2 regions of the Marinobacter adhaerens HP15 genome follow, and region 2 is predicted to be linked to the other one. Evidence: predicted binding sites of a transcription regulator. Region 2 holds the regulator's gene; the other holds the start of a gene.
The links. Region 2 encodes LexA, which represses DNA repair genes until DNA is damaged. Its sites were predicted from a motif close to CTGTNTNNNNANACAG; they were not measured.
Positions count from the first base shown of each region.

Region 1: a site for LexA is predicted at 2,126-2,141, ahead of recA (recombinase RecA). Genes of this name have one in related genera too.

Region 1 is NC_017506.1:1,067,565-1,071,808, reverse strand. It holds gene HP15_RS05235 (flavodoxin family protein) at 14-484, opposite strand; gene HP15_RS05230 (hypothetical protein) at 536-985, shown strand; gene recA (recombinase RecA) at 982-2,028, opposite strand; gene pncC (nicotinamide-nucleotide amidase) at 2,193-2,693, opposite strand; gene mutS (DNA mismatch repair protein MutS) at 2,775-4,244, shown strand, end outside.
Region 2 is NC_017506.1:2,452,708-2,456,951, reverse strand. It holds gene HP15_RS11640 (gamma-glutamyl-gamma-aminobutyrate hydrolase family protein) at 1-147, opposite strand, end outside; gene HP15_RS11635 (amidoligase family protein) at 140-1,141, opposite strand; gene lexA (transcriptional repressor LexA) at 1,357-1,968, shown strand; gene HP15_RS11625 (cell division inhibitor SulA) at 2,011-2,502, shown strand; gene HP15_RS11620 (hypothetical protein) at 2,507-2,767, opposite strand; gene HP15_RS11615 (DUF6586 family protein) at 2,819-3,331, opposite strand; gene HP15_RS11610 (DUF1329 domain-containing protein) at 3,556-4,244, shown strand, end outside.

The sequences.
Region 1 (4,244 bases), 1.4 Mb from region 2:
CAGGCCTTCGGAATCAAACCAGCCCGGCGTCAAGGCTGGCCGCAACATACATCCCCAGCTCCCGACACTGATCTTCAAACTCTTCCCGGTATTCACCCCGGCAGATCAAAGGCTCCTGGACCAGCTTCCAGCGCAGCCCGGTGGTAATGCTTTCTATTGCCCGCTTGGTGCCCGTGCCGTCATGGCCGGCGCGAATGTAATAGGCAAAAGGCAGCCCCTGGGTTTTCTCGAGGCAGGGATAGTAGCTGCGATCGAAGAAGTCTTTTAAAGCACCACTCATATACCCGAGATTCTCAGTGGTGCCCAGAATAATGGCGTCGCAGGCCAGAACGTCATCGGGACCGGCGTCCAGGGGCGCCAGCACCTTTACCTCTACGCTTTCGATGTCTTCATGGTGCGCCCCCTGCTCGGCCGCCTCCCGAAGCTTGAGAGTATTTGGGGAAGGTGCATGAGCGACTATCAATAATCTCTTTCTTGCTTCCATACAGACCCTGATTTGTAGCTGAAGAGCAAAGAATTTGGGCACCTGGAGAGTATGGATTCATTCTTAGGCCAGCTCAAACCGGAGGAAGACGCAGCAAGCACAGATGCTCATTATTTGAGCAGCACAGAGGCAAAAATAGTCGATCTGTTACTAGGACTTTTAAACGATCTGAACCGATACCTTGCAAAGACTTCTGCTTACCATGGATTACAAGGTGAACCGCGAAAGGAGGAGAAGTCGATGCGTTATCTCAACGGAAAAAAACTAAAGGCACTCTATCGTCGACTAAGATACAGGAGCTGGATCAAAAGCCAGTTGCAGCAGGCAGGCGGAGCAGATTACCTGGAGCGGCTCGAGGTCGATATTGGCGCTGAACCGGGTCACTTTCGGCGGGAGTTGGAAGAAAAGTTAATACCTGAAAAGAAAAGCGAAGGTAGCAAGGGCGCGACAGGCCTTAATTTACGCCTGCCGCCCCTTTCGTCTTCGCCTGGTAAGGTTTAGAGCAGCTCGCCGTTGGCTTCTGCGGGCTCTTCTTTTGCGTCTTTCCTGGGTTCAGGCTTGGGCATCAACTTGTCCCGAACCTTGGCTTCGATCTCGTTGGCAATGTCCATGTTTTCTTCCAGGAACTTGCAGGCGTTGGCCTTGCCCTGACCGATCTTGTCGCCATTGTAGGCGTACCAGGCTCCGGACTTGTCGACAAAGCCTTCCTTGACGCCCATATCCAGCACTTCCGCCATGTGGTAAATGCCCTTACCGTACATAATCTGGAACTCGGCCTGCTTGAACGGCGGCGATACTTTGTTCTTGACCACTTTCACGCGGGTCTCGTTACCGACCACCTCGTCACCATCTTTCACGGCACCAATGCGGCGGATATCAAGGCGAACGGAGGAGTAGAATTTCAGCGCGTTACCACCGGTGGTGGTTTCGGGCGAGCCAAACATAACCCCGATTTTCATACGGATCTGGTTGATGAAAATCATCAGGCAGTTAGCGTGTTTGACATTACCGGTCAGCTTGCGAAGCGCCTGGGACATCAGTCGCGCCTGCAGACCTACGTGGCTGTCGCCCATTTCACCCTCGATTTCCGCTTTCGGGGTCAGGGCCGCCACGGAGTCTACGATGATCACGTCTACCGCATTGGAACGAACCAGCATGTCGGCAATTTCCAGGGCCTGCTCACCGGTATCCGGCTGGGACACCAGAAGGTCGTCCACATTGACGCCCAGCTTTTCGGCGTAAACCGGATCGAGCGCGTGCTCGGCATCCACGAATGCACAGGTTTTGCCGGCTTTTTGTGCTTCGGCAATTACCTGGAGGGTGAGCGTCGTCTTACCGGAACTTTCCGGACCGTAGATTTCGCAAATTCGACCATATGGAAGACCGCCAATACCCAGGGCAACGTCCAGGCCAAGGGAACCGGTGGAGACCGCAGGAATGGCTTCGCGGGGCTGATCGCCCATTTTCATCACGGCGCCCTTGCCGAACTGGCGCTCAATCTGCCCAAGTGCTGCGCTCAATGCTTTCTTGCGGTTGTCTTCCATCAGTGCAAACCCTCTGTCGCCCGGGCCGCCACCCTCAGAAAAAGGCTGGCAGCGAAATAGTGAATCGGGAATCTGTACAGCTCGAACAGCCAATTCCCTGTATATTTGAACAGTATTAAAACATAACCCGCAGAGGAGACCAACCCCTCCGGATGTGAAAGCCGTCAGACTTCGTCCACAAAATTGTTAACCCCCTGAAGGGCAAAGAGAACGGCCTGCCTGCGAACCTGATCACGATCACCCTCAAAGTGTTTTACCACCGCCACGGTGAAGGCGGGGCTGCTACCCCAGGCAAACCAGACAGTGCCCACAGGCTTTTCCTCGCTGCCACCGCCGGGCCCGGCAACACCACTGATAGCCACGGCAACGTCAGCATCTGTCGCCACCAGGGCACCGGCAACCATTTCCCGCACCACCGGTTCGCTGACCGCACCGTGTTCATCCAGCGATTTCCGGGTTACGCCCAGAAGCCCCTGCTTGGCCTCATTGCTGTACGTGACCAGGCCACCCAGCACGTAGGCCGAAGAACCGGCACGATCGGTCAGTACCTTCGCAACCCAGCCGCCGGTGCAACTCTCCGCCGTCGCAACGGTACGGCCGGTTGTCAGCAGTCGTTCACCAAGGCGGTTGCCTGCCTCTTCCAATTCCTGATCGCTGGCCAGCATAATGACCTCCTTCGTTTCATCACGGCGGTTATTTTCTTACAATTCACGCCTTCATCCAAAGCAAGGCTACCGGACCCGTTCATGTCAGCAGCTCAGACCGATCTTTCCAAGCACACCCCAATGATGCAGCAGTACCTGAAGATCAAGGGCCAGCACCCCAATGAACTGGTTTTTTACCGCATGGGGGACTTTTACGAACTGTTCTACGAAGATGCCAAGAAAGCGGCCGAGCTGATGGATATTACCCTCACCGCCCGGGGCCAATCTGGCGGCAATCCGATCCCCATGGCCGGCATCCCCTATCACTCTTCTGAGGGCTACATTGCCCGGCTGGTTCGGGCAGGTCAATCCATCGCCATCTGCGAACAGATCGGAGATCCTGCCACCAGCAAGGGTCCGGTTGACCGACAGGTGGTGCGGATTGTCACACCGGGCACCCTGAGCGACGACGCCTACCTGGAGGATCGACGGGACAATCTGCTGGTGGCTATCTATAACCATCGGGAGCAGTTCGGTTTTGCCTCGCTCGATATTTCCAGCGGTCGTTTTGCCGTGTCGGAGCTGGAAAACCTGGAGGCCCTGCAGGGCGAGCTGCAGCGCCTGCGTCCGGCGGAAATCCTGATCAGCGAGGATTTTCCCTACGAGGACGTTCTGGAGGGTTTCACCGGAATACGCCGTCAGGGGCCCTGGCTCTTCGAATCCGATACGGCCCGCAGGGTTATTACCCATCAGCTTCAGGTCAGGGACCTGACAGGTTTCGGCTGCGAGGAACTCAATCTCGCCGTCTGTGCCGCGGGCTGCCTGCTGCAGTATGCCAAGGAAACCCAGCGTACCGCCCTGCCCCATATTCGCAAGCTGACCCGTGAACGGCGCGATGAAGCAGTCATCCTGGACGCGGCCAGCCGTCGCAATCTGGAAATTGACACCAATCTCATGGGCGGCCACCAGTACACCCTCGCCTGGGTCATGGACCGCACTGCCACATCCATGGGTGGACGGGAACTCCGGCGCTGGCTGAATCGGCCGCTTCGGGATGTGGAGATCGTCCGCCAGCGTCAGCAGGCGGTATCGGCACTGCTGGACGGGTTCCACTATGAGCCGGTGCACGATCTACTGAAAGCCGTTGGCGACATTGAGCGCGTGCTCGCACGGGTCGCCCTTCGTTCGGCCCGCCCAAGAGACCTGGCGCGGCTTCGGGATGCCTTCCAGGCCCTGCCGGACCTGCAGGAAACCCTGAAACCGGTCAATTCCCACCACGTCGTCAGGCTGGCGACCATCATTGGGGAATACCCGGAACTGGCGGATCTGCTGGAGCGCGCCATCATCGACAATCCCCCGGTCGTGATCCGTGAAGGCGGGGTCATCCGGGAAGGCTTCGACGAGGAGCTGGACGAGCTGCGCAACATCAGCGAAAACGCCGGCCAGTATCTGCTGGATGTGGAAACCCGGGAGCGGGATCGCACCGGTATCAGCACCCTCAAAGTAGGTTACAACCGGGTCCACGGCTACTACATCGAAATAAGCCGGGCCCAGTCCGATCAGGCGCCGGTG
Region 2 (4,244 bases):
ACCGGGGCGAATATAGTGGGTCCGGGCACCGTGGAGGCGCAGACCCAGGCTGATCAGGCGATGGGCAAGGCTTTTTCGAGCGGGACCGCTGATGCCGATCGTCAGGCCCGGAACCTCAAGTTCCTGTTCTTTGGACTCTTCAGACATACCCGTTTTTGGCCAGCCAGTCGTCAGTGGTTTCCCGCCAGCTGTGGGTCAGGTTGTGAAGATTCAGTTTGCGCCGCTCCCGGAACAGTTGCCGCATGTCGGCAAGGTCGTCGGGATTGTTGGCCAGTTGCTCCAGAACGACCCAGTCGTTCCAAACGGTTGAGAAATGCCAGCCGGGATTGTCGATGTCGCAATCCGGCAACCGGTAATGCAGGGTTGGCCTGCTTTTTATCCTGGGATCCTGAACATGGCGTTCCAGCCGTTCCTTGTCCAGGTGGGCAAACAGTGGAAGCAGGTCAAGCGCGCGATTGCGGGTAGGATTGAACTCCAGGTAATCCTCCATGAGCTCCCCGAGGTTTGGTTGATAGTTATCCTCCATCAGGAGCTCGGTGTAGCGGCCGTGCCAGGGTTCGATGTACGTAGTGAATTTGCGGCTGACGTCCAGTTGATGCCGGTGCTTGAGCCATTCATACAGGGCCGCGAACGCCTGGAAGTAACGAACCAGGGTCTCGGGGCTGAGGTCGGGCAACTCAGGATTAAGCTGCAGGCCAAACGCAAAATAGATGGCGTCCCGGCTACCCAGTGCCCCGGCGTTCCTGAGTTTGTCGACGAGCGTTTCAATCACCTCGACGCTGGAAAACTTCAGGGGTGGGCTTATGATCTCGAGGGGTACCACGCGTTCGGCCGCGGCGTCGATCACATCCATCGCCTGTCCACCGAGTTCACGAATGGACTCGGGGAGGCGCTCATCCGCCAGATCAAGATCCTTGATCGGATCGGAATCAAGCTCAACCGTGAAGTCGCCAAGAGCTGTCTGCAAGGTTGTCACATAGCGTGACTTGAGCTCAGGTGTGCCCTCCAGCATCTTCGCCGCCAATGTAACCAGCTCATCGTAGCCCAGACCAGACAGTTCGATCTCGACGCCAACCCGGCGTTCCTTCCCTTCGTTCGTCTCTAGGATGTCAGGCATCCTGCAGGCACTGACTTGGGTCATGGTGCTCCCTGGTTCGTGAGGAATAGTGCCCTAACCATATCACACCGCTGTTGATCCTCATTATTAAGCGGATGCAAGAAAATCAGGGAGCCGACTTTACACTGGATAAAACACTGTATATAGTCAGTTTACTGTATAAAAAAACAGGGCCACCGGAGCCACTCTTACGAGAGGCTGATGTTTGCAGCGGCCCGATCCCGATATAGCGGAGTAGCTTGATGAAGCTGACAGCAAGGCAGTCCCAGGTACTGGATATTATTCGCCGATACGTCGACGAGACCGGCTATCCGCCAACTCGTGCTGAAATCGCGGCAGAACTGGGCTTCCGTTCGGCCAACGCCGCGGAAGAACATCTCCGGGCATTGGCAAGGAAAGGTGCCATCGAGATGGTGCCGGGAGCGAGCCGCGGCATCCGTCTGCCTGAGGCGGAAGAAGACCTGGGCCTCCCGGTCATTGGTCAGGTCGCTGCCGGTAGTCCGATCCTTGCTCAGGAGCACATCGAGGATCACTGCACACTGCAGCCAGAATTCTTTTCGCCGTCTGCAGATTATCTTCTGCGGGTCCGGGGCATGAGCATGAAAGACATCGGTATTCTCGATGGCGACCTGCTGGCAGTTCACAGTACCCAGGATGTTCACAACGGCCAGGTGGTTGTTGCCCGGGTTGGCGATGAGGTCACGGTAAAGCGTTTCCGCAAGGAAGGCTCGAAAGTCTACCTGATTGCCGAAAACGAAGAATTCGCACCGATCGAAGTGGACCTGACCGAACAGGAGCTGTTCATCGAGGGTCTGGGTGTTGGTGTTATCCGCCGCTCTGACCTGCACTGAGCGGTTCGGATAGCCTCAGATAGTTTGAATAACGGGTGAATTATGGAACAAATGAGCTTTAATCAGAATCTGGCCTACAACCCCAATGCTCTGTCCTGTTCAGTGTCGGCAACCGCCGCCCGCGAGCGACGTTCCGTCATTCGCGCCCGACGCGCTCCGGAAACCACCGAACCCAAAGTCTGTGGCAATGTGACGGAGATCATTCTGCCGGAAGGCCAGGTAGAAAATTTCCAGCTGCTGTTGCCAATGCTGACCCAGCTGAATCAGGAGAAGCGCTGGCTGGCCTGGATCGACCCGCCCCAGGCGCTTGTTAGCAAGTGGCAAAAAATGCACGGGATCGTCGCCGGCGAATTGCTGGTGCTGCGTTCAACACCGGACTATCCTGCCCAGGACCTGGCAGAGCGAGCCCTCAGTGCCGGCACCTGTCACGCGGTGGTCATGTGGACCCGTAAACTGGGGCGAACTGCCTTCGAATCCCTGCAAAGAGCCTCGGCCGAGGGCAATAGCCACGGCGTCGTTCTCAGGCAGCGTTAACCGATCAATGCAGGGTGTAGGAGGGCTGGGCGTCTGAGGCGTCCAGTTCGTCATCTTCCCAGTCGATATCGTGGGCAACATTGCCTACAGCCTCAATGCCAGCTGCAATCATTGCTTTGGCAACCGACATATCCCGATCTTCCATCATTTCCCGGGCTTCTTCCGAAAAAGAGATTTTTACCAGTGGCGCACTGTCATCATCAATGCGGCGCAGGGCGTAATCGCCATTGGTCAATTGCACGATTTCAAAAAACGATGGTGACATTCAATAAACCTTCAAGTTAATACGATTTGAATAACCGGAGCTGGGAGTGGCTTACCACTCGCTGTGCTGCTCTTCCAGATCGTCGGCAAAATGTTTGACGGCGGTCAGCGTTTTCATCAAAGCAGCCGACGATCGATCCGGGCCGGAATCGGCCGATACCGCAATAATGTTTTCCTCGCTCACGGTTTTTTTGGTCGCCGGGGGTCTGCTTTGGGCGCGTTCGAGTTGCTCCATATGGTTCCACCAACTCCCGGATCGCTGTTCCAGCTCCTTCAGGCGGCCAACTTCACTCGGTTCTGGCCCGATAAGATCGACCAGCTCATCAAGGGTTGAAGGTTCCTCTGACTTTCTCTGGTATAGCCTCGCAACCAAGACCAGCAACAGTTTTCGAGACCGCAGAAGCAGCTCGATCGCCCCCTGAATAGCGGCTTCCCGGCGCAGCGCCTGTTCCGCCTCGTTGGGACGTTGTTCCTGAGCCTCGTCTGTGGGCCGGTCGAGTGGCTGAAGCAGCGTGCGGGCGAGAAAGAGCTTTTGAGAAACCAGTGAGTGCCATTGCGAGGCCATGGAATACCTTCAATCCCCCAACGCGGGTGTAACCCCGAAAAATTAATTCGTCACTATATCATTTTCGCTATCAAATTTCTTCCATTCTCTGTGCGGTGAGGTTTCACAATAAAACACAAACATTCACTTGAAACGACCGTTTGAATTTGGCAAAAAGGCGCCCGGCTGTGCGAGTTCTGCTCGTGGCGGCTACCCAACAGCATGAATTTCTGGAGGTGTAAGGGATGCGAAGCCAACTCGTTGCAGGTGTCGCACTGGTTTTTCTCGGGTTTTCCGGACAGGCCCTGTCCAAGGTCACGGCCGCCGAGGCCGAGCGGCTGGGTGGTGAACTGACCCCGGTCGGAGCCGAAAAGGCGGGCAACCGCTCAGGCAGCATACCCGAATGGACCGGAGGTTTGGCCACGCCGCCGGACGGCTGGCGTGAGGGGCAGGTGGAAATTAACCCGTTTCCCGAAGATGACGCTCTTTTCGTTATTACCTCCAACAATCTGGAGCTATACAGGGACAAGCTTTCAGACGGCCACATTGCCATGCTGGAGAAGTATGGGCCCGACTTCTTCATGCCGGTTTACCAGACCCGACGGACTGCTGCGTTTCCCGAGCACGTCTACGACAAATTTCGTGAGAACGCGCTGACAGCGCAGTTGCTGGACAACGGTAACGGCGTTCGCGACACCATCATGACCAGTTCCTTCCCGATTCCAAAAAATGGTCTGGAGGTTATCTGGAACCATATCCTTCGCTATCGGGGCGAAGAAATTTCCCTGCGTAGTGCCTCTGCAACGCCCCAGAGGGATGGCTCCTACAACCCGGTGGTCAATGATTACGACTACTTCTTCGCATACAGCCAGAGGGGCGCGGAGCTGGCGGAAATCGATAACAAGATTTTTTACCTGAAGACGGACACCGTCTC